3 regions of the Streptomyces sp. GbtcB6 genome follow, and region 2 is predicted to be linked to each of the others. Evidence: riboswitches for the same ligand, from Rfam matches in the RefSeq annotation. Region 2 holds a riboswitch; each other region holds the start of a gene.

What was found. A riboswitch is a leader RNA that binds a small molecule or an ion and turns the genes downstream of it on or off. The one in region 2 is predicted to bind cobalamin.
Region 1: it holds a riboswitch for cobalamin, as region 2 does, so the genes downstream of both, metE (5-methyltetrahydropteroyltriglutamate--homocysteine S-methyltransferase) here and KVT45_RS00265 (cobalamin biosynthesis protein) in region 2, are expected to answer to the same signal.
Region 3: it holds a riboswitch for cobalamin, as region 2 does, so the genes downstream of both, KVT45_RS26390 (prenyltransferase/squalene oxidase repeat-containing protein) here and KVT45_RS00265 (cobalamin biosynthesis protein) in region 2, are expected to answer to the same signal.

What each region holds. Positions count from the first base shown of each region.
Region 1 is NZ_JAGXJL010000024.1:52,351-60,244, reverse strand. Features, by position in the region: gene KVT45_RS33515 (IclR family transcriptional regulator) at 50-790, shown strand; gene KVT45_RS33510 (FAD-dependent oxidoreductase) at 765-2,033, opposite strand; gene KVT45_RS33505 (maleylpyruvate isomerase family mycothiol-dependent enzyme) at 2,065-2,745, opposite strand; gene KVT45_RS33500 (fumarylacetoacetate hydrolase family protein) at 2,742-3,656, opposite strand; gene KVT45_RS33495 (cupin domain-containing protein) at 3,653-4,867, opposite strand; gene KVT45_RS33490 (IclR family transcriptional regulator) at 4,909-5,679, shown strand; cobalamin riboswitch at 5,804-6,039, shown strand; gene metE (5-methyltetrahydropteroyltriglutamate--homocysteine S-methyltransferase) at 6,195-7,894, shown strand, end outside.
Region 2 is NZ_JAGXJL010000001.1:48,003-55,896, reverse strand. Features, by position in the region: gene cobN (cobaltochelatase subunit CobN) at 1-2,557, opposite strand, end outside; gene KVT45_RS00270 (cobyric acid synthase) at 2,554-4,065, opposite strand; gene KVT45_RS00265 (cobalamin biosynthesis protein) at 4,062-5,012, opposite strand; cobalamin riboswitch at 5,112-5,254, opposite strand; gene KVT45_RS00260 (hypothetical protein) at 5,396-5,623, opposite strand; gene KVT45_RS00255 (inorganic phosphate transporter) at 5,642-6,886, opposite strand; gene KVT45_RS00250 (lysozyme) at 7,061-7,819, opposite strand.
Region 3 is NZ_JAGXJL010000016.1:62,898-70,791, forward strand. Features, by position in the region: gene KVT45_RS26365 (MBL fold metallo-hydrolase) at 1-951, shown strand, start outside; gene KVT45_RS26370 (nuclear transport factor 2 family protein) at 1,013-1,489, shown strand; gene KVT45_RS26375 (XRE family transcriptional regulator) at 1,524-2,105, opposite strand; gene KVT45_RS26380 (hypothetical protein) at 2,363-3,394, shown strand; gene KVT45_RS26385 (phosphotransferase family protein) at 3,549-4,199, opposite strand; cobalamin riboswitch at 4,254-4,383, shown strand; gene KVT45_RS26390 (prenyltransferase/squalene oxidase repeat-containing protein) at 4,492-5,700, shown strand; gene KVT45_RS26395 (SCO2322 family protein) at 5,697-6,314, shown strand; gene KVT45_RS26400 (energy-coupling factor transporter transmembrane protein EcfT) at 6,424-7,611, shown strand; gene KVT45_RS26405 (ABC transporter ATP-binding protein) at 7,608-7,894, shown strand, end outside.

The sequences.
Region 1 (7,894 bases), on a different contig from region 2:
GAAACGAGGCAAAATACGTTCCGTGGCACGGAACAGCAGTCAGGGAAACATGCTCGACAAGGCAGTGGCGGTCCTGGACTGCTACCGCCCGAACGGCGGCGCGTTCCGTCTGACGGAACTGGCCGAGCGGTCCAAGCTGCCCAAGACCACCGTGTTCCGGCTCTGCGCCGAGCTGGTCCGGCTCGGCCTGCTGGAACGGGACGCGGAGACCTACCGGCTGGGCGGCGCCCTCTTCGAGCTGGGGTCGCTGGTGCCGCGCCGGCAGGATCTGCGGGAGGCCGCGCTGCCGTTCCTCCAGGACCTCTTCGAGGCCACCCACGAGACCGTGCACCTCGGGGTGCGCGAGGGCCACGAGGTGGTCTACGTCGAGCGCATCCACGGCCACGACGTGCTGCGGCTGCCGTCCCGGATCGGCGGCCGGCTCCCGCTGACCTGTACCGGGGTCGGCAAGGCCCTGCTGGCGTTCTCGGGCGCCGAGCTGGTCGAGGAGGTGCTGGCCGCACCGCTCCCCCGGCTCACCCCGCACTCGGTCACGGACCCCGCCCGGCTGCGCACGGCCGTCGAGCAGGCGCAGGTCGCGGGGCTCGCCTACGAGGAGGAAGAGGCCGCAGTGGGGGTCAGCTGCATCGCGGCACCCGTCTTCGACGGTCCCACGGCGGTCGCGGCGCTCTCGGTGGCCGTACCGTGCGGCCGGTTCCGGCCCGCGCAGCTGGCCCCGGCGGTACGGACGGCGGCACTGGGGCTGTCCCGGGCACTGCGCGGGGTCAGGCGTCCAGCGGGATCGGCGTGAACATGGCCGGCTCCTGGTCCGGGGTCAGGGCGGTCGGGCCGTACACCCAGTCGGTGAGACCGTAGTCGTACGTGTCCCGAGCCCGCATGACCGCGTTGCGCCGGAGGCGTTCCTCGCCTTCGAGGTGCCACAGCTCGCCCCAGGTGCGGGCGGTGGTCTGCACCCGGCGGCAGTGCTCGACCCGGACCGCCTGGTAGGCGGCGAGGGCCGCATCCCAGTCCGGGGCGGTACGGGTGAGATGGTGGGCGAGCACCCAGCCGTCCTCGATCGCCATGATCGCGCCCTGGGCCATGTACTGCAGCGGCGGATGCGCGGCGTCGCCGAGCAGGGCGACCCGGCCGTGCACCCAGGTGTCCACCGGGTCCCGGTCGAGCATCTGCCACCAGCGGTCCCGCCACATGAACGGGATGCCCTGGCGGACGGTGTCACAGGTGGCCTCGAAGGCCGCGTCGAGCTCCTCGGGCCCGCCCCACCGCGCGTCGCCCGCGGCACCCGCGGTCCCTGCGGCACCCGCATCGGCCGACGGCGACGCGAAGACGGCGACCTGGTTGAGCATCTCGCCGCCGCGCAGCGGGTACTGCACGAAGTGGCAGCGCGGCCCGACGTACACGACGACGTCCTTCTCCGCGACCCCGTTGCCCCGCACCCGCTCGATGGGCACGGCCGCCCGGTAGGCCACGTAACGCGAGCTGACCACGTCGTCGCCCACGAACTGCCGCCGTGCCACGGAGTGCAGTCCGTCGGCGGCGACGACCAGCGCGGCCTCCTCGGTACGGCCGTCCGCCAGCCGGATCCGGGCGCCGGCACCGGTGTTCTCGTACCCGACGACCTTCCGGCCGGTGCACAGCTCGACGCCGGCCGCCCGGCAGGCGCGCAGGAGGAGGGCGTGCAGGTCGCTGCGGTGGATGACCAGGTACGGGTAGCCGTACCGGCGTGCCAGGTCGGGCAGGTCGAGCCGGGTGAGTTCACGGGCGTCGAGGGCGTCGCGCATCACTATGGCCTCGGGGAGCACACCGAGGCTCCTGGCCTCGTCGAGCAGGCCGTAGTCGTCGAGGATGCGGGTGCAGTTGGGCGCGAGCTGGATGCCGGCGCCGACCTCGCCGAACTCCTCGGCGCGTTCGAGGACGCGCACCCGCAGTCCCGCCCGGGTGAGGGCGAAGGCGGTACTGAGGCCGCCGATGCCGCCCCCGACGACGAGGACGTCGGGGCGGTGCGGGCCGGTGGGGGGTGTGGGTGCGGTCATGGTCTCTTCCTTGCGTACCGGGGCAGGCTGCTCAGAGCCAGGGGGTCAGGACGGGCGCGCCGTCGAAGGGGGCCGGGCGGCCGGTGAGGTAGGCGGCGATCTCGGGGAGTCCGCCGGTGAGTTCGGCCGGCCCGCCCGGGCCCGGCAGCTCCCAGCGGTGGCCGTCGGACCGCAGGACGAGGGCCGGGCCGGTGGCCGCGGCGGCCCGTTTGGCGACCGCGTCGTCGCAGAGCGCGGCGAGGAAGCCGGCCGGGAGGCCGGCGAAGGACACCCCGGTGGCGAGGTCGACGGCGTGCACGCACACCTCGCGGGCGCGCAGCCAGGGCAGTTCGGTGGCCGGGACGGTACGGCCCTGGCCGGTCACGACCGGCGACCGCCACTGGACCCCGTCGAGCGCGTCCATGGCGTCGGCGAGGGTGTCGGCCGACCGCCGCAGCCATGCGGTCAGTTCGGCCGCGGGCCGCCGGGCACCGTGCTCGATGCCGGCGGCGCGCTCCTCGGGCGAGGCGTACATCGGGGTCGGCTCGCCGGTGGCGGCCCAGTGCACGAGGTTGCCCAACGCGTCGGCGTTGGCGGCCACATGGGCGACCAGGTGGCTTCGGGTCCAGCCGGGCAGCCCGCTGGGCGGGTCCAGGTCGGCGTCGGCGGCCTTGAGGAACAGCTCGGTGCCGGACCGGGCCCAGCGCCGGGCGTCCGCGAGGGTACGGCTCATCGGGCGGACGTCTCCCGTACGACCCGGTTGGCCAGCCGCCCGATGCCCGCGATCTCCGTGACGACGGTCTCGCCGCCCAGCAGGAAGCGCTGCGGCTCGCGGGCCTGGCCGACCCCGCCGGGCGTGCCGGTGGCGATGAGGTCGCCGGGGTTGAGCCGGACCATCGTCGACACGTACTCCACCAGCGCGACCGGGTCGAAGAGCAGGTCCCCGGTGGAGTCGGACTGCATCACCTCGCCGTCGACGGCCAGCCGGATGTCGAGCGCGGGCCGGACACCGCCCGGCAGTTCGTCCGGGGTGACGAGATACGGCCCGACCGGCGTGCTGGAGTCCCACGCCTTGCCCTGAAGCCACTCCCGGGTGCGGAACTGCCAGTCCCGGCAGGTGATGTCGTTGAGGACGGTGAACCCGGCGATCGCCGCCGCGGCCTCGGCCCCGCGTGCCCGCCGTACCGTCCTGCCCACCACGACGGCGAGTTCGGCCTCCCAGTCGAACTGCCCGGTCTCCTCCGGCCGCACGATGTCGTCGCCCGCACCGATCAGGCAGTCCGCGAACTTCGCGAACAGGGTAGGGTGTTCGGGCAGGTCGCGGCCCATCTCCTGAATGTGGTTGCGGTAGTTGAGGCCGACGCACACCACCTTGGAGGGGGCGGGGACGACGGGGGCGAAGTCGGCGCCGGCCAGCGGGTAGGCCGGGCCGGTCGCCGCGGCGGCGAACTCCCGCCAGCCGTCCTGGCGCAGCACGGCACCCACGTCCGGGAGGCCGAGGTCGACCAGCGTCCCGCCGGCCCCGCCGGGCTCGCCGCTCTGGCCGCTCTGGCCGCTCTCGCCGCTCTCGCCGCTCTCGCCGCTCTCGCCGTCGAGGCGTACGGCCCGGGTGGTGGCGCCGGTGCGGAGGGTCGCGAGCTTCATCGGGTGGTTCCTTCCACGTGCGTGCGGTTGAGCCGGAGGGCCTCGAAGACCGGGGAGTCGCTGAACCGGAACAGGTCCAGCGCGCCGGAGTCGGAGTCGGTCGCCCCTGCCTCGGAGCGGACCGACAGCGGCTGCCAGGAGGGCACGACGAACAGGTCGCCGCGCGTGACGGACCAGGACGTCTCCCCGACGGTGACCGTGCCGGAGCCGTCGAAGACCTGGTACACCGACGAACCGGTCTCGCGGACGGGCGCGGTCTCGGTGCCGCGCGTGACGCGGTGCATCTCGGCGCGGACGGTGGGCAGCACGTCGGCGCCGGTCGCCGGGTCGGTGAAGCGGACGGCCGCGTGGCCCGGCTCGACGGTGCCGGCGAACCCCTCGGACTCCAGCGCGAGCTGGTCGGCGAGGGCGCGGTCGGTGTGCTCCCAGCGGTAGGCCAGGAGGGGGGTGCCGGGGGCGGCGGCCTCGGCTGCCTCGGTGGCCGCCACCGGACTGAGGCCCGGATGCCCCCACAGGCGCTCGGAGCGCGAACGCTCCGGGGTGATCCGCTCGGCGTCGCTGATCTCGTCCCGGCCGAACTCGAAGAACTGCGACTCGGTGAGGTACTGGAACGGGATGTCCAGCCCGTCGATCCAGGCCATCGGCTCGGCGGTGGCGTTGTGGTGGGCGTGCATGTGCCAGCCGGCCTGCGGCAGGAAGTCGCCCCGCCGCATCGCGACCGGGTCGCCGCCGACGACCGTCCACACGCCCTCGCCCTCCACCACGAACCGGAAGGCGTGCTGGGTGTGGCGGTGCTCGGGGGCGTCCTCGCCGGGCATCAGGTACTGGATCGCGGCCCACAGGGTCGGCGTCGCGAAGGGCCGGCCGCCGAGTGCCGGGTTGGCGAGCGCGATGGCCCGGCGCTCGCCGCCGCGGCCCACCGGAACCAGGTCGCCGGACCGCGCGGCCAGGGCGCGCAGCTGCTGCCAGCGCCATACGTGGGGCACGGCCCGGGAGCGCGGGTGGGCCGGCATGAGGTCGCCGATCTCGGTCCACAGCGGGACGAGGAGCTCCCGCTCGAAGCCCCGGTACAGCTCTTCGAGGGCCGGGGTGACCTCGGGCTGCCCCGGCGCCGCGGCGGCCCGGAGGCGCACCGGGGAGTCCGTGGCCCGGTCTGGGGTAAAGGTCTGCGTCACAACCCTCAGGGTGCGCCGTGTCCACCTGGAAGACATGGAGATTCTGGAGAACAGAATCCCGTGTCTACTCTGGAGGGATGGACAAGCCGCTGAAGAATCCGCCGCCGTACGCCATCGCGAGTGTCGACCACGCGCTGCGCGCCGCGGCGATGCTCCAGCTGGAGGGCGGGCTGACCGTGTCGCAGATCGCCGAGCGGCTGGGCGTGGCCCGGTCCACCGCGCACCGGCTGCTGGCGATGCTCGTGTACCGGGACTTCGCCGTCCAGGACGAGGACCGGATCTACCGCGCCGGGCCGGTCCTGGAGCTGGCCGCGCACTCGCAGTCGCAGGTGTCGCGGCTGCGGGCGGTCGCGCTGCCGCATCTGCGGCGGCTGGTCGAGGTGGTGGAGGAGACGGCCAACCTCGTCATCCGCACGGGCGACTCCGTCCGGTTCATCGCCAGTGTGGAGTGTGCGCGGGTGCTCCGGGTGGGGTCCCGGGAGGGGATGGTGTTCCCGGCGCACCGGACCACGGGCGGACTGCTGCTGCTGGCGGACCTGCCGGAGGAGCAGCTGGCTGAGGTGTACGCGGAGGAGCGGTACCGGGACCGGCCGACCGAGCGGCCGGACCTCGCCGGGCTGCGGCGGGAGCTGGCGCGGGTGCGGCGGGGTGGCTTCGCCGTGAACCGGGAGCGGTCGGAGCGGGGGCTGGTCGCGGTGGGGGTGCCGGTTCGGGGGGCCGACGGGAGGGTGGTGGCGGGGGTTTCGGTCTCGCTGCCGAGCGTGCGGTATGAGAAGGGCCGGCTGGGGGAGTTGGTGGCGGCCTTGGGTGGAGTGGTTCGGGGGATCGAGGAGGAGTTGTCCGCCTAGGGATCGGGAGGGTCTTGTTGGAGGGCGACTGCGGGTAGTCGGGGGCTGGTCGCGCCCACGCGGCGGAGCCGCATATCGACGACGCCCCGCGCCCCTTTCGGGGCGCTTCCCTCACGTGGGTCGTAAGGTGGACCCCGCAGCTGGTTCGTCCCGTTCGCCAGACGGGATGTCGTAAGAGGGAACCCGGTGTGAGTCCGGGACTGCCCCGCAGCGGTGAGTGGGAACGACCGCCGTCATACGCACTGGATCCACCGGATCCGGGAAGCGACGGCCAGTAGGGGTCTCGTACGACTAGGTACGACTTTGTACGACGAGACGCGCCCGCGAGTCCGAAGACCTGCCAACTGCCCGTGTGCGAACCACTCGTGCGCGGACATCCCGGTGACCTCGTGGGCGGGTCGGCGTGCAGGTCGGACGGACGGTCGGGTACGACCGTCGCCGTCCGGTTCGTCACCCCTTCGCGCTCTCGTCCCGTCGCCGGGATCTCAGGGAATCGTCTCGCGAAGGAGATCTCCGTGACAGCCAAGTCCGCAGCCGCGGCAGCCCGGGCCACCGTGTACGGCTACCCCCGCCAGGGGCCGGCCCGGGAACTGAAGAAGGCGATCGAGAGCTACTGGAAGGGCCGGATCACCGCCGACGCCCTGCGTGCCACCGCCGCCGAACTGCGCCGCTCCACCTGGCGGCAGGTCGCCGAGGCCGGCATCCACGAGGTGCCGACCGGTGACTTCTCGTACTACGACCACGTCCTCGACACCACCGTGATGGTCGGCGCCGTCCCCGAGCGGCACCGCGCCGCCGTCGACGCCGACGCCCTGGACGGCTACTTCGCCATGGCCCGCGGTACCCAGGACATCGCGCCGCTGGAGATGACGAAGTGGTTCGACACCAACTACCACTACCTGGTACCGGAGTTGGGCCCGGACACCGTCTTCGCCGCGAACTCCGCCAAGCAGGTGGGCGAGTTGCGGGAGGCGCTGGCCCTCGGGCTCGCCACCCGTCCGGTGCTGGTCGGCCCGGTCACCTACCTGCTGCTCGCCAAGCCGGCGCCCGGCGTGCCCGCCGGCTTCGACCCGCTCACCCTCCTCGACCGGCTGCTCCCGGTGTACGCCGAGGTCCTCGCCGACCTGCGGGCGGCCGGCGCCGAGTGGGTGCAGCTCGACGAGCCCGCCCTGGTCCAGGACCGCACCCCGGCAGAGCTGGCCGCCGCCGCCCGCGCCTACCGCGACCTGGGCGCCCGCACCGACCGGCCGAAGCTCCTGGTCGCCTCCTACTTCGACCGGCTCGGCGAGGCCCTGCCGGTGCTGGCCAAGGCCCCGGTCGAAGGGCTCGCCCTCGACTTCACCGGGGCGGCGGCCGCCAACCTGGACGCCCTGGCCGCCGTCGGCGGGCTGCCCGGAAAGCGGCTGATCGCCGGTGTCGTCAACGGCCGCAACATCTGGGTCAACGACCTGCCGGCGTCCCTCACCACCCTCGGCACCCTGCTGGGCCTCGCCGACCAGGTCGACGTGGCCGCCTCCTGCTCCCTCCTGCACGTGCCGCTGGACACGGCCGCCGAGCGGGACATCGCACCGCAGATCCTGCGCTGGCTGGCCTTCGCGAAGCAGAAGACCGCCGAGATCGTCACCCTCGCCAAGGGCCTCGCCCAGGGCCCCGACACCATCGCCGCCGAACTCGCCGCCAACCGCGCCGACCTGGCCTCCCGGGCGGGTTCGCCGATCACCCGCGATCCCGCCGTCCGCGCCCGGTGTGCCGCCGTCACCCCGGCCGACGCCCGCCGCTGCCAGCCGTACGCCGAACGCTCCGCCGCCCAACGCGCCCACCTTCGGCTGCCGTTGCTGCCAACGACGACCATCGGATCGTTCCCGCAGACCGGCGAACTGCGCACCGCACGGGCGGACTTGCGGGCGGGCCGGATCGACACGGCCGGGTACGAGGAGCGGGTCAGGGCCGAGATCCGGGAGGTGGTCGCCTTCCAGGAGAAGGCCGGTCTGGACGTCCTGGTGCACGGCGAACCCGAACGCAACGACATGGTCCAGTACTTCGCCGAGCAGCTGACGGGGTACCTGGCCACCCAGCACGGCTGGGTGCAGTCGTACGGCACCCGGTACGTGCGCCCGCCGGTCCTGGCCGGTGACATCTCCCGCCCCGAGCCGATGACGGTGCGCTGGACGTCGTACGCGCTGTCGCTCACCGACCGCCCGGTCAAGGGCATGCT
Region 2 (7,894 bases):
AGTCCGCGAGCGACTGGCCGACCTCCCAGCTCAGCCGGGACGGGATGGCCTTGGGGTCGACCGAGTAGAAGTTCCGGCCGGTGGGGAGGACGTTGACCAGGCCGCGGGTGGGGGAGCCGGACGGGCCGGCCGGGACGTAACCGCCGTCCAGGGCCTTGAGGATGTGCCCGATCTCGTCCGTGGTCCGGGCGAGACGCGGCACGACCTCGGTGCACGCGAACTCCAGTACCGCCACGCCGTCCGGGAGTTCGGTGCCGAGCACCTCCCGTACGAGAGCCCGGCTCTCGGCGACGGCCCAGTCCCGCTGCTCCATGCCCTCCGCGACCCGGCGGCACAGCTGTTCCAGCAGGTCGATCGCGTCGGCCGCGGTACGCGACGGGCCCTCGACGAGATCCGTCAGCTCCACCGGCACCTTCACCGGCGCGCCCGGCTCGGCCAGCAACTCCTTCTCCACCAGCCCGAAATGGGCCGCGAAGCAGGCCCTGAGCCCCGGCAGCGCGTTGGCCTGCCCGCCCCACACCTGCGAGGCGCGCAGCACCGCCAGCACCAGGTTCACGCGCGGCTCGCCGACCGGACCGCCACCCAGAATGTGCAGGCCGTCGCGGATCTGCACGTCCTTGATCTCGCACAGATAGCCGTCGATGTGCATGACGAACGAGTCGAAGTCGTCTTCCTCCGGCTGCTCGTCCACGTGCAGGTCGTGGTGGAGCTCGGCCGCCTTCACCAGCGTCCAGATCTGCGCCCGCACGGCCGGTGCCTTCGTCGGGTCCAGGTCGGAGACCAGCGCGTACTCGTCGAGCAGCTGCTCCAGTTTGGCCAGGTCGCCGTAGGTGTCGGCACGGGCCATCGGCGGCACCAGGTGGTCGACGACCGTGGCGTGCCCGCGCCGCTTGGCCTGGGTGCCCTCACCGGGGTCGTTGACGATGAACGGGTAGACCAGCGGCAGTTCCCCGAGTACGGCGTCCGGCGCGCACCCGCCGCTGAGGCCGAGGCCCTTGCCGGGCAGCCACTCCAGGGTGCCGTGCTTGCCCATGTGGACGATCGCGTCGGCGCCGAAGGAGTTGTCGAGCCACCGGTACGCCGCCATGTAGTGGTGGGACGGCGGCATGTCGGGGTCGTGGTAGATCGCGATCGGGTTCTCGCCGAAGCCGCGCGGCGGCTGGATCATGACGACGACGTTCCCGAACTGGAGGGAGGCCAGCACGATGTCCTCGCCGTCGACGTACAGCGAGCCCGGCGGCTCACCCCACGCCTCCGTCATCGCGTCCCCGAGCTGCGGGTCGAGCTTCTCGAACCACGCCCGGTAGTCCGCGAGCGGCACCCGCGCGGGCGCTGCGGCCAGCTGCTCCTCGGTGAGCCATTCGACGTCGTGGCCACCGGCGTTGATGAGCCGGTGGATCAACTCGTCGCCGTCGTCGGGGTGCCCTTCGACCGCGTACCCGGCATCCCGCAGCGCATCCAGCACCCGCACCGCCGAGGCGGGGGTGTCCAGTCCGACGGCGTTGCCGACGCGCGAGTGCTTGGTCGGGTACGCGGTGAAGACCAGCGCGATCTTCTTCTCCGCGTTCGGCTTGTGCCGCAGCCGCGCGTGCCGTACGGCGATTCCGGCGACGCGTCCGGCCCGCTCGGGGTCGGCGACGTACACCGGAACGTCGGCTCCATCGTCATCGACCCGCTCCTTGAAGGAGAAGGGGACCGTGATCAGCCGTCCGTCGAACTCCGGGATCGCGACCTGCATCGCCGCGTCCATGGGGGAGAGGGCGGCGTCGGACTCGTCCCAGGCCTGCCGGGAGGAGGTCAGGCAGAGGCCCTGCAGCACCGGCACGTCGAGGTCGGCGAGCGCCCCGATGTCCCAGGCCTCCTCGTCGCCGCCGGCCGAGGCCTGCGAGGCGTGCGTGCCGCCGGCCGCCAGGACGGTGGCGACCAGCGCGTCGGCCCCGGCGAGGATCTCGTACAGCCCGGGGTCCGCCCCGCGCAGCGAACCGCAGTACACCGGAAGGGCGTTGGCGCCGCGTGCCTCGATCGCGTCGCACAGGGTGTCCACGAAGCCGGTGTTGCCGCTCAGTTCATGGGCCCGGTAGAAGAGCACCCCGACGGTCGGCCGGCCGCTCTCCCGGGTCCGGGTGCCGTGGACGCCGAACTCGGGCATCTTCTGCGGCTCGACGAACCCCTCGCCGGTCAGCAGCACGGTGTCGGACAGGAACCGGGCCAGCTCGGTGAGGTTGGCGGGGCCGCCCTCGACGAGGTACCTGAGGGCCTCGGCGACCACACCCGCCGGCACCGACGACTCGGCCATCAGCTCGGCGTCCGGCACCGTCTCGCCGCCCAGCAGCACGGTCGGGATACCGGCGGCCCGCAGCGCGGCGAGCCCGTCCTCCCAGGCACGCTTGCCGCCGAGCAGCCGTACGACGGCGATGTCCGCGCCCTCGACGAGCGCGGGCAGCTCCGCCGTGACGTCGACGCGCGTCGGATTGCCGATCCGGTAGTCGGCACCGGAGGCGGCCCGGGCCGCCAGCAGATCGGTGTCTGCGGTCGACAACAACAACACAGTGCTCATGCGGGCGCTCCCGGTGGAATGAAAGGCAGTCCTTGCGGCGCGCCCGACTCGATGAGCCGCCAGAGCGCGTCCGTGTCCGCGTGCTGTTCGATCAGGTCGCCGAGCCGGTCGAGCTGCTCCTCGCGCAGCGCGGCGAACGAGGTGTCGGGGGCCGGCACGAACCGGCGGCCCGCGGCGGCCGCCACCTCGCGCAGGAAGGCCCGGCGGAAACCGTCCGACTCCAGGGAACCGTGCCAGTGCGTGCCCCAGGTCTGCCCGACCCGGCAGCCGTCCAAGAAGGGTTCCCCGCCGGTCACTTCGCCGACCCCGTGATGGATCTCGTACCCCTCGACGCGCTCGCCGAGGGCCTCTCCGACGGGCCGGGTGAGCGTCTTCTCCCGGGCGAACCGGACGCGTACGGGCAGCACACCGAGCCCGTCGACGGCCCCCTTGCGGCTCTCGACCTCGTCCTCGATGTGCTCGCCGAGGATCTGGAAGCCGCCGCAGACGCCGAGCACGGGCCGCCCCTCGGCGGCCCGGCGCCGCAGTGCCTCGGCCAGCCCCCGCTCCCGCAGCCACTCCAGGGCCCGGACCGTTCCCCGGGTCCCCGGAACCACCACGAGATCGGCGTCGGCCAGCTCTTCCGGCCGGTCCACGAACCGCACCACCACGCCCGGTTCGGCGGCCAGCGCGTCCACGTCGGTGAAGTTGGACATCAGCGGGATCGCGCAGACGGCGACCCGGAGCACGTCCTCCCCGACGGGCGGGGCCGTGTTCGACTCCCGGACGGTCCCCCGCAGGGAGACCCGGAGCCCGTCCTCCTCGTCGATCCCGAGCCCGTGCCGGAAGGGCAGGACGCCGTAGGTGTGCCGCCCGGTGAGCCCGTGCAGCATGTCCAGCCCGGGTTCGAGCAGCGAGACGTCCCCCCGGAACTTGTTGACGAGGAACCCGGCGACGAGGGCCTGATCCTCCGGCGACAGCAGTGCCACCGTCCCGAAGAAGGAGGCGAAGACGCCCCCGCGGTCGATGTCCCCGACCACGAGCACGGGCAACCCGGCGTTCCGGGCGATCCCCATGTTCACGATGTCGGTCCGCCGCAGGTTGATCTCCGCCGGACTGCCGGCGCCCTCACAGATCACCGCGTCATACGTGCCCCGCAACTCGGCGAGACAGTCGAGCACGGTGCCGAGCAGCCGCTGCTGCCGCCCACCGTGGTACCCGCGCGCGCTCAGCTCACCGACCGGCCTGCCGAGCAGCACGACCTGACTGCTCTGCTCGCCACCGGGCTTGAGCAGCACGGGGTTCATGAGCGCGGTCGGCTCCACCCGGCAGGCCTGCGCCTGCATGGCCTGTGCCCGCCCGATCTCGGCACCTTCGCGCGTGACAAAGGAGTTGAGGGACATGTTCTGTGCCTTGAACGGCGCGACTTTCACACCCTGCCGCACCAGCCACCGGCAGATACCTGCGGTGACGACGCTCTTACCGGCGTCGGAGGTGGTACCGGCTACGAGGAGGCCTCCGTTGTTCATGACGCCCTCCCCGAGAGCGATTTGCGCAGCAGGGCCCCCGCCGCACTCGCCCCCAACGCCAGCCACCCCACCCGCCGCGACAACCGCACCGCCCGATCGATGTCCGCGACTTCCACGGCCCGCCCCTCCCCGTTCAGCACCGGCCGGTGCTCGACCCGCCCGCCATACGACAACGTCCCCCCGAGCCGCACCCCCAACGCCCCGGCGAACGAAGCCTCCACGGGCCCGGCGTTGGGACTCGGATGCTTCGCCGCGTCGGCCCGCCAGGCCCGCACCGCTCCCTTGGTGTCACTCCCGGCCAGGGCGGCCAGTACGGCGGTGAGCCGCGCTCCCGGCCACCCCGCCACGTCGTCCAGCCGCGCCGAAGCCCACCCGTACCGCCGGTACCGGGCCGACTTGTGCCCGACCATGGCGTCCAGGGTGTTGACGGCCCGGAACCCGAGCAGCCCCGGCACCCCGCCGACGGCTCCCCACACCAGCGCGCCGACGACGGCGTCGCTGGTGTTCTCGGCGACGGACTCCACGACCGCCCGTGCGATCCCGTCGGCGTCCAGGGCCTGCGGGTCCCGTCCGCACAGATGCGGCAGCCGCGCACGGGCCGCCTCGACGTCGCCCGCCTCCAGGGCACGCCCGATGACGCGGGCCTCGCGGGCGAGTGAAGTGCCCCCGACGACGGCCCAGGTGGCGGCCGCGGTGAGCGTGACGGACGAGGCGGTGGACGGTCGTACGACCCGTTGGGCAACGGCACCCAGCGCCATGGCGCCACCGGCGCACACGGCGGTGTGCAGCGCGCCCCACCCGCGGTGGTCCCGCCACAGCACCCGCTCCACGGCCCCGGCCGCCCGCCCGAACACGGCGACCGGATGCCCCCGGCGCGGGTCGCCGAGCAGCAGATCACCGAGAAGGCCGGCGGCGGCGCCGTACGCGAAGACGCGATCGGCACCCATCGGCTCAGCCGGCCGCGGGGTCGGGGACGGGCCGGGTACTGAACCTCGGTCGGCAGCCGCGCATGGCGATATGTCCTCACTCAGGGTGTCCGCGCCCTGGTTCGACGAGACCGGCGGTGAGAGTTCCTGGCTCCCGGGGATTGCTACCCCGGTGACAGTGGCGGGACCGCGCCGGATTCACACCGGCTTCCTCCCTTGCCGCCGTACATGGCTCCGGAAGTCCACCACGCCCTGGAAGACCCGTCAACTTGCCGTTGACCTGGGAGGGGAGTGTGTGGGAAGGCCCACACCGGTTGCCCTGCGGGGCCTGTGGGACATGCCGAAGGCTCCTCTCCGAGCGGACGGGAGAGGAGCCTTCTCGATGCCTGTGAGGTGCTGCCGCGTCAGGCCTTCGCCACGATCAGGTGGATACCCCATGCCACGGCGGCCGCGCAGCCGGCGAAGCAGAGGTAGGCGGCGGTCACGGCCAGGGTCGCGGAGTTGCCCTGAGCGGTGGCGCGTTCGCGGGCGGAGAGGCCCTTGATGCCGAGGGTGAACAGGGCCACCAGACCCACCGTGGCCACGAGGCTGACGCCGAAGACGGAGCCGATGGCTGCCCAGTCGATGTTCATGTCGCTTCTTCCTCGGGGTCAGACGGTGGCGGCCGGGTCGGTCGCGGGAGCAGCCGGGGCGGGGGAAGGGGAGGGGATCGTGGCGGTCAGGTCCTCCGCGACCGGGCCCGCGGGGGGCGGGGTCACGGCGGCGATCGCCGTGGTCACCACGCCGGCCGGCTCCACGGCGTCGGTGACGTTGGCGCTGTCCACGACCTCGCGGCGGGAGAGCTTCCAGATCGCGGCGCTGGCGGCCACGAGGAAGACGGCGACGACCGCCGTGCCCCAGTCGCCGAGGTCCGTCACGGACTCGGCTAGGGCGCCGACCAGCGCGGCGGCCGGGAGCGTGAGCACCCAGGCGACCATCATCCGGGTCGCGGTGGACCAGCGGACCGTGCCGCCCTTGCGGCCGAGGCCCGCGCCCATCACCGAACCGGAGACGACGTGCGTGGTGGAGAGGGAGAAGCCGAGGTGGGAGGAGGCCAGGATGGCGGTGGCCGCGCTGGTCTGGGCGGCGAAGCCCTGCTGCGGCTGGAGGTCGGTCAGGCCCTTGCCCATGGTGCGGATGATCCGCCAGCCGCCGATGTAGGTGCCGAGCGCGATCGCGAGGCCGGCGGAGAGGATGACCCAGGTGGGAGGGTTCGAGCCGGGGGCGATGGAGCCGCCCGCGATCAGCGCGAGGGTGATGATGCCCATCGTCTTCTGCGCGTCGTTGGTGCCGTGCGCGAGCGAGACCAGTCCGGCGGAGGCGATCTGGCCGGCGCGGAAGCCCTTGCGGGTGGCGTTGTCGTCGGCGTTCTTGCCGATCCCGTAGGACAGGCGGGTGGCGAGCATCGCCGCGAGGCCCGCGACCACGGGGGCGGCGACCGCCGGGAGCAGGACCTTGGTGACGAGCACGTCGCCGTGGACCGCGCCGAGGCCGGCGGAGGCGACGGTGGCGCCGATCAGACCACCCATCAGGGCGTGCGAGGAACTGGAGGGCAGGCCCACCAGCCAGGTCACGAGGTTCCAGAGGATGGCGCCGACGAGTGCGGCGAAGATGACCTCGGGACGAATGCCGTTCTCGTCGACGAGACCCTTGGAGATCGTGTTGGCGACCTCCACCGAGAGGAAGGCGCCCACCAGGTTGAGCGCGGCGGACATGGTCACCGCGATCTTGGGCTTGAGCGCACCGGTCGAGATGGTCGTGGCCATCGCGTTGGCGGTGTCGTGGAAACCGTTCGTGAAATCAAACGCGAGTGCGGTTACCACCACAATCGCCAAGATCAGCGAGAAGTTTTCCATTTACCCAGGCAATCTTTCGAGGTCATTGGCTGTTGGACCGTAGGCAACCTGGATGAACGGAAGGTGAACTGGGGCGGTCCTGGTGGTGTCTGGAATCAACTTTGCGATGTCCGGGGGCGGGGTGGACCGAGGCCGCCGTCCCGGTGCCGGTCCGGCGGCCCAGTCCCGCCTTGACTAGAGGCCCATGGCGAACGACTTCAGCCGGCCCGCCGACCCGTTGAAGAGATTCTGGTCACCCGGCAGGCTGCCGCTGTTGTCGTACTGCCAGAAGGTCCAGGACGACCATCCGGCCGGCAGTGCTCCCGCGTCCGCCGAGCCGTGGCGGGCGATCCACAGCGCATGGTCGGCGGCGAACGCGCTGCTGCCACCGGTGCAGAGGTTCCACCAGTTGGTGGTCGTGTAGATCACCGGCCGCCGGCCGGTCTCCCGCTGCAGTTCATCGCTGAAGGACCTGATCCACTTGATCATCCTGGAGTGGCTCAGTCCGTAGCACCTGTGCTTCTTGTCGTACGGGTTGTACTCGACGTCGAGCGCGGGCGGCAGCGTCCAGCCGTCCGCCGTCCAGGTGCCGCCGTGGCTGACGAAGTACGCGGCCTGCCGGGCGCCCGACGACTTGTCCGGCAGGGCGAAGTGGTAGGCGCCCCGCACGATTCCCGCCTGGCGCGAACCGTTGTACTGCTGGCCGAAGTAGGGGTTGAGGTAGGTGGTGGACTCGGTTGCCTTGATGTATACGAACCTGGCGCCTTTCGCCTTGGCGCTCGGCCAGTCGACGCTCTTCTGGTGCGAGGAGACGTCGTGCCCCTTCGGCAGGCTCGCCGCGGCCGCCGGTAGCCCGGCGAGCGCGGCCGTGGTCCCCGCGAGGGCGAGCGCCGCCAAGGACGCCGCCAGGACGCGGACGCGGTGGCGGGACGGTGGAATGCGGTCACGGGCCATGTTTCCCCCCGGAATGGCGACGTGTACGAAAAATCGTCCAGAGATTATTGGAAGATCGGCGTATCCTCGGCGATC
Region 3 (7,894 bases), on a different contig from region 2:
CTGGTGTACGTGATGGACACCGACCGCGGGCCGGTGCTGGTCGACACCGGGTGGGACGATCCCGGGTCGTGGGACGTGCTGGCGGCGGGGCTGGAGGCGTGCGGTACGGGCGTCGGCGAGGTGCACGGGGTCGTCATCACACATCACCATCCCGACCATCACGGGCTGTCGGGGCGGGTGCGCGAGGCGTCCGGGGCCTGGGTCGCGATGCACGCGGCCGACGCGGCGATCGTGCGGCGGGCCCGGGAGACCCGGCCGGAGCGGTGGTTCACGTACATGGCGGCGAAGCTGACGGCCGCCGGGGCGCCGGACGAGCACGTGGCGCCGTTGCGCGGCGGACCCCGCCGGAGCACCCCGCCCGGCCTGGCCCCCGCCCTCCCCGACCGTGAGATCCTCCCCGGCGAACTCCTCGACCTCCCGGGCCGCCGGCTGCGTGCCCTCTGGACGCCGGGGCACACCCCCGGCCACGTCTGCCTGCACCTGGAGGAGGAGCATCCCGCCCGGCTCCCGGGCCGCGGACGCCTGTTCTCCGGCGACCACCTGCTCCCCGAGATCACCCCGCACATCGGCCTCTACGAGGACCCCGACGACGCGACCGTCACCGACCCCCTCGGCGACTACCTCGACTCCCTGGAACGCGTCGGCCGGCTCGCCCCCGCCGAGGTCCTCCCGGCCCACCAGTACGCCTTCACCGACGCACCGGGACGGGTACGGGAACTGCTGGCCCACCACGAGGAACGCCTCTCCGGCCTGCTCTCCCTTCTCCAACAGCCGCTCACTCCCTGGCAGTTGGCCGTACGGATGGAGTGGAACCGGCCCTGGGAGCAGATTCCGTACGGATCGAGGAACATCGCCGTCTCGGAGGCCGAGGCCCACCTGCGGCGCCTGGTGAAGCTGGGGCGGGCGGAGGCGGTGGCGGGGAGCGAGCCGGTCACCTACGTGGCGGTGTAAATCGTTTACGTGGCGGTGAAAATCGTTCGGCGATCGCCGCCCCCGGCTGCTAGACAGCCTCATGGACCCCTTGGAGCGGCTCCTCGCCGAACACGCCTGCGAGCGCCTCGTCATCGACTTCGTCCACCGTCTCGACCTCGGCGAACCCTCCTCCGTCGCGGACCTGTTCACCGAGGACGGGTGGTGGGAGTGGCCGCCGCCCGGGGACGGGCGGCGGGCCGAGGGGCGGGCGGCACTCGCCGCGTACTTCGGCTCCCGGCCGCCGGGCCGCCTCTCCCGGCGTGTGATGTCCAACATCCTCGTCACGGTGACGGGACCGGACACGGCGACCGCGACGTCGTACTTCCAGACGTACCGGGTCGACGGTCACGACGCGGGACGCGAGGGGGGATCCGGCGGCGGAATGGTCCCGGCCGGGCCGCCCGTCCAGGTCGGTCACTACCAGGACGGGTTCCGGCGCGTCGACGGGCGGTGGCTTCTGGCGTCCAGGTCCCTGGTGCTGCCGTTCGGCGGGCCGACCCCCACCGCGGGCGGCTGAAGCCGTGCCGCGCGCAACCCGGCTCGCCCGAGGCTCAGTTGACGGCGCGCTCGGCTGTGATGAGCATCTCCGCCAGGTCGGCGAGGGTGGCCAGCTGGCGGGGGTTCATCTGCGGGGCGCGGGCCGCCAGGCGGACCAGGCCGCTCTCGCGGAGCCGGGAGAGCGGGTCGGCCTGGGCCTCCAGACCCTGGAGCACCGGCTGGAGCGCCTCGTACAGCGCCTCCGGCTCGTCTGCGGTGAAGAAACCGGCCGGCAGGCCGAAGAACCGCCGCAGCCGGTCGGTGTGTTCGAGGCTCGGCAGCCCGCTCTTGCGCCACTCGCTCAGCCACTGCCTGCTGGTGCCCGCGATCGCCGCGAGCTCGCCCAGCGAGTACCGCTTGCCGTCGGGGCGGCGCCGGTTCTCGCGGATGAAGTCCAGCCGCTGCCGCACCCGTTCGGCGAGCCCCGCCTCGGGCGCGGCCCCGCCCGCGAGGAGTTCGGCGACCACCCCGACCGGGATCCCGGTGCGGTACGACAGGTCGGCCACGTCCAGCACCTCGGGCAGCCGTCCGGGGCGTCCGGTCAGCTCCCCGAGCCGTTCCAGTACGCCGGTCAGCGGGGCATGGGCGTCACTCACCAAGGTCCCCCTGGACACGCGTGGTTGGTCGGTCGGCCGAGCAGACGCGAGGCTATCCAATCACCGGTCCCGGCCACCAGACATGACAAGGACCACTGCCCAAGGGGGCAGCAATCGTTGACATGTGACGGACCGGCAGGAAAGGATCACCTCACCAGGCCACGGTCGAACCGACCCGCCCCGGGTGCCGCCTATGGGGGAGCGGCATCCGGGGCGACCAGCCGCCCCGCCTCCTCCCCAGAAGGTGAGGCGAACCGATGCCGCAGCCCGTCCTGCTCCTCGGTGCCGGCCGCCGGCGCGCGTACGACGAGTTCGTGCTGACGCGTGTCGCCGCGGTCCGCCCGGTGCTGCTGGTGGACGCCGCACCGCCGGCCTGGGCACAGCAGTGCCTGGCCGGTCACCTCGCGGCGGACCCCGGCAAGGGCGGCGCGACGGCATCGGCGGTGCTGCGGTTCGCGGCCAGGCACCGGGTCCGCGGCGTGCTGACCCACATGGGCGAGTACGCGGTCACCGCCGCCACGATCGCCGGGCAGTTGGGGCTGCCCGGCACCTCCCTCGCCGCGGCCGCCGCGTGTGCCGACCCGCCCGCGCTGCGCACGCTGCTGGCCGGCCACGCGGTCCCCGTCGACGCCCCCGGCACGCCCCGTGTCTCGGCCGAGACGGTCGTCCTCGACGGCGAGATCCGCATCGCCGCCATCACCCGTACGACCCTGGGTCCGGCGCCCGCCCGGCAGCCGCTCCGGCACACCGTGCACGCCCACGACGGCCTGCTGCACAACCGTTTCCTGCGGCTGGCCGTCGACCGCACCGTGCACGCCCTCGGCGTCGGCCGGGGCGTCCTGCACATCGGCCTCACCCTCACCGACCGCGGTCCCCGGGTCACCGACGTCGCCCCGCATCTCCCGGGCGACCTGATCCCGCTCCTCGTCAAGCGGGCCACCGGCGTCGACCTCGCCCAGGCCGCGGCCGCCCTCGCCACCGGCGAGGTGCCCGACACGACGCCCACCCGGCAGCGGGCGGCCGCCATCCAGTTCGCCTACCCGGCCGCCACCGGCCGCCTCGACCACCTGGACCTCTCCCCCGACGCCGCCCACGAGCCCGGCGCCGACCGCATGCTCCTCACCCGGCACACCGGCGACCACGTCACCGCCGGTCCGCACGCCACCGCCGCCGACCGGCTGGCCCTCTGGGTGGCGGTCGGCGAGACCCCGGCCCACTGCGACGACGCGCTGCGCCGGATGGCCCGCCACCTGTCCGCAGGCATCGCCCCGCTCGCGAACGCGGCCTGAGCGCTCCGCTGGAAGTGCCGCGACATGCCGTCGGTCGACTGCGGCGCCGTCGTGGCTGGTCGCGCCCACGCGGCGGCAGCCGCATATCGGATACGGCCCCGCGCCCCTTCAGGGCGCTACCGAATCGCAGTGGACGAGGTCCGTACGAGCCGCCCTAGAACGCGATCGTCCGTATCAACTCGCCTGCCTCACCCAGCACTTCGACTTCCTCCCGGCTCATCGTCGGATTGACCGCCCGCCGCCGCAGAGCCTCCGCCAGCCCCTCCTCGGACAGTTCGGCCGGGTCGGCGAGCAGGGCCGCCAGCAGCTTGTGCGCCAACGGGTAAGCACCCAGCGCCACTTGAGCGAGGATCACCGCGGACATGCCCCAGTCGAGCCCGGGCGGCCCGTCCTCGGCGTTGGTCCAGTCGATGACCCGCGGGCCGTCGGGAGTCAGAATCACGTTGTCCGGATGCAGGTCCAGGTGGAGGACCCGGGTGCCGGGGTCGGCAGGGTCCCGGCCGGGCACGGCGTGCAGCCGCCGCAGCAGCGAGGCGAGCAGCGCACCGCCCTCCTCCGCGTCCGTCTCCCCCGCCAGCAGCGCCGCCAGCATGGTCGGCCCGGACAGCCGCTCCATGACCAGTTCGGTACGGGACCCGGAGGGCCGCACCCGGGGCGCCGGGTACCCGTGCTCCCGTACGTACGCCATCACCGCGCCCTCGGCGGCCGCGTCCCCCCGGCCGTCCCGGTCCCGGCGCAGCACCCACGCCTCGTCGATCTCGTACACATCGGCCGAACGCCCCGAGCCGAGCAGTCTCCCCGTCATGGCGTGACCATAACGAGTCGGTCCCCGCACAGCCCCCTCTCAGCTTCCCCCGGGCGGCCGGTAAGGTAGCCGGGTCGTCATCACCCGTACGGGGGGAAGCCGGTGCAATTCCGGCGCTGACCCGCAACCGTGAGCCACACCTGGTGGCAAGCCGGACCGCCGCGCCCGGGACGTTGATCGGCTCATGTGCGCCGGCGCCCGCCGTCGCACGGCACCGTCGAGGTTTACGGAGCCGAGCCGCCGGGGTGTCCCGTGCTGCCCGGCTCCCCGCAGGGAGAGGCACCCGCCGACCATGACCGTCCTCCGCCGCACCGCCGGGGTGCTGGCCGCCACCGCCGTCATCGGTACCGCCACGCCCGCGACGACCGCACTCGCCGCCGGCACGTCCCCGTCGCCGTCCGCGTCGGCGGTCCTCCCGTCGGGGCTGTACGGCAGTTCGGACCCCAAGTTCGACGGCGTCTGGCGCCAGTCCCTCGCCCTGCTGGCCCAGCGCGCGGTGGGGCTGACCCCGGCCGCGAAGGCGGTGGACTGGCTGGCCGGGCAGCAGTGCGCGAACGGCTCGTTCGCCGCGTTCCGCGCCGACCCGGCGGCGGCCTGCGACGCCAAGGTGGCGGTCGACACGAACAGCACGGCGGCCGCCGTACAGGCGCTGAAGGCGGCCGGCGGGCACGACGCCGCCGCGGACAAGGCCGTGACCTGGCTGAAGTCGCAGCAGAACAAGGACGGCGGCTGGGGCTACACCCCGGGCTCGGCCAGCGACACCAACTCCACCGGTGTGGTCATCGGCGCGCTCGCGGCGGCCGGCGAGAGCGCGGACAGGTCGCCGTACGACCTCCTCGCCAAGTGGTCCATCCCCTGCGCCGAGGACGGTGGCGGCGCCCTCGCCTACCAGCCGGACAAGCAGGGGAAGCTGGCCGCCAACGCGGACGCGACCGCGGCCGGGGTGCTCGGGGCCCTCGGCAGGGGGTTCGTGACGACGGCCGGGAAGGCCCCGGCAAAGGGCTACGCCTGCGCCGACTCCGACCAGGCCCTCACCCGGGAGGAGGTGGCCCGCAACGGCGCCGCGTACCTGGGGGACGCCACGTCCGCGACCGGCCACCTCGTCTCCACGCTGCCCGGTGCCAAGCCCCAGCCGGACTACGGCAACACCGCCGACGCGGTCGTCGCCATGGCCGCGCAGGGCTGGACGAAGCCGGCGAAGAAGCCGTACGCCTGGCTGGAGGCGCACGCCGTGCCGTGGGCGGAGCAGAGCGGGCCGGCGGCCTACGCCGAGCTGATCCTCGCCGCGCACGCGATGGGCGCGGACCCGCGTGACTTCGGCGGCACGAACCTGGTGACGGCGCTGAACGCGACGGGCCCGGCCCCGCGGACCGCAGCCGCGAAGCACACCGAGGAGAAGAAGTCCGGCAGCAGCGTGTGGTGGATCGTCGGCACCGGCCTCGTCGCCGGTATCGGCATCGGCTTCCTGCTCAGCGGCCGCCGGAAGCAGCAGCAGCTGTGACCGCGGTCCGCCGTGCGGCGCTGCTGCTCCTGGCCGCGCTGACGCTGTGCGCGGCGGCCGCCGGGCCGGCGGCGGCCACCGGTTACCGCTACTGGTCCTTCTGGGAGCGGGACGGCGCGCGCTGGACGTACGCCACGCAGGGCCCCGCCACCGCGCGGCCCGCCGACGGTTCGGTCGAGGGGTTCCGCTTCGCGCTGAGCGAGGACTCGGCGGACGCGTCGCGGCCGCGCGGCACGGCGGACTTCGGGACGATCTGCGCCGGTACGCCCGCCGTCGGGGGCCGGAAGCGGGTGGGGCTGGTCGTCGACTTCGGTACGGCGGCGGACGCGCCCTCGGGAGAGCGGCCGCCTGCGCGACGGACGGCCTGCGCGGTGGTGTCCGCGGACGCGACGGCGGCGGAGGCGCTGGCGGCAGTGGCGAAGCCGCTGCGGTACGACACGAACGCGTTGTTGTGCGCGATCGGGGGGTATCCGTCGCGGGGGTGCGGGGAGAAGGTGGCCGCGGGGGGTACGTCGGACAGCGGGCCGTCGCTTGGCCTGGCGGCCGGCGTGGGGGTGGTCGTGGTGGTGGCTGCGGGTGCCCTCTGGCAGGCACGGCGGCGGAAGAATGCGTGAGCGCCACAGTGCGGGCCGGTGGGGGCTGGTCGCGCAGTTCCCCGCGCCCCTGAAGGGGCGCCGCAGTCGCGTCAGCTTCATGGCTGCGGGCAGTCGTGCCGCTGGGGCGATGGGGGTCCCCCCGCGCGAGCGAAGCCGAGCGTGGGGGAGGGTGGGCGCAGCGGCACCCCGCAAGCGCGGGCGAGCGAAACCCCCCGTCCCCCGGCAGCAGCGCCGCTCCCCCGTACACCCCGGCGCCTGGTGGCTCTGGTCCCTCTCCCTCGGTGTCGCCGCGTCCCGTACCACCAACCCGCTCCTCCTCGCCCTCCTCGTCACGGTCACCGCCTACGTCGTGGCCGTCTGCCGGACCCGGTCCGCCCCCTGGTCCCGTTCCTACGCCGCCTTCGCCAGGCTCGCCCTCGCCGTTCTCCTCGTCCGCCTCGCCTTCACCGTCGTGCTCGGCTCCCCCGTCCCCGGCGCGCACACCCTCGTCACCCTCCCCGAAGTGCCCCTCCCCCACTGGGCCCAGGGCATCCGGCTCGGTGGCCGGGTCACCGCCGAGGCACTCGTCTTCGCCCTGTACGACGGCCTCAGGATCGCCACCCTCCTCGTCTGCGTCGGCGCCGCGAACGCGCTCGCCGGCCCGGCCCGGCTGCTCAAGTCCCTGCCCGGCGCCCTGTACGAGCTGGGCGTGGCCGCGGTCGTCGCCCTCACCTTCGCGCCGCACCTGGTCGCCGACGTACAGCGGCTGCGGGCCGCCCGGCGGCTGCGCGGCCGCCCCGACTCCGGCATCCGCGGCCTGCTCCAGGTCGGACTCCCGGTCCTGGAGGGCGCGTTGGAGCGTTCGGTCGCCCTCGCCGCCGCGATGGACGCGCGCGGGTACGGCCGCAGCGCCGACGTCCCGGACCGGGTCCGCCGTACGACGGCCGCGCTCACCCTCGGCGGTCTGCTCGGCATCTGCGCGGGGCTGTACGGGCTGCTGACCACCGAGGGCGGCGGCTACGGGCTGCCCGTACTGCTCGCCGGGGTGGTCGCCGCGCTGGCGGGGCTGCGGCTCGGCGGCCGGCGTTCGCCGCGCACCCGGTACCGGCCGGACCCGTGGGACGCGCGGGCCTGGCTGGTGTCCGGGGCGGGCGCCGCCGTCGCCGCCCTGCTCACCCTGGCGTCCGTCCGTGATCCGGACGCCCTGCACCCCGGGGTCGTACCGCTGGTCGCCCCCACGCTTCCGCTCTGGCCAGCGGCCGCCGTGCTGCTCGGCCTGCTGCCCGCCCTGATCGTTCCCAAGGATCCCGAGGATCCCGAGGAGGAGCCGTCGTGATCCGCTTCGAAGACGTCTCCGTGACGTACGAGGGCGCTGCCCGACCCGCCGTCCGAGGCGTCGACTTCGAGGTGCCCGAGGGTGAACTCGTCCTCCTGGTCGGCCCGTCCGGCACCGGGAAGTCGACGGTTCTGAACTCCGTGAGCGGGCTCGTGCCGCACTTCACCGGCGGCACCCTGCGCGGCCGGGTGACGGTCGCCGGCCGGGACACCCGTACCCACCGGCCGCGCGAACTCGCCGACGTCGTCGGCACGGTGGGCCAGGATCCGCTCGCCCATTTCGT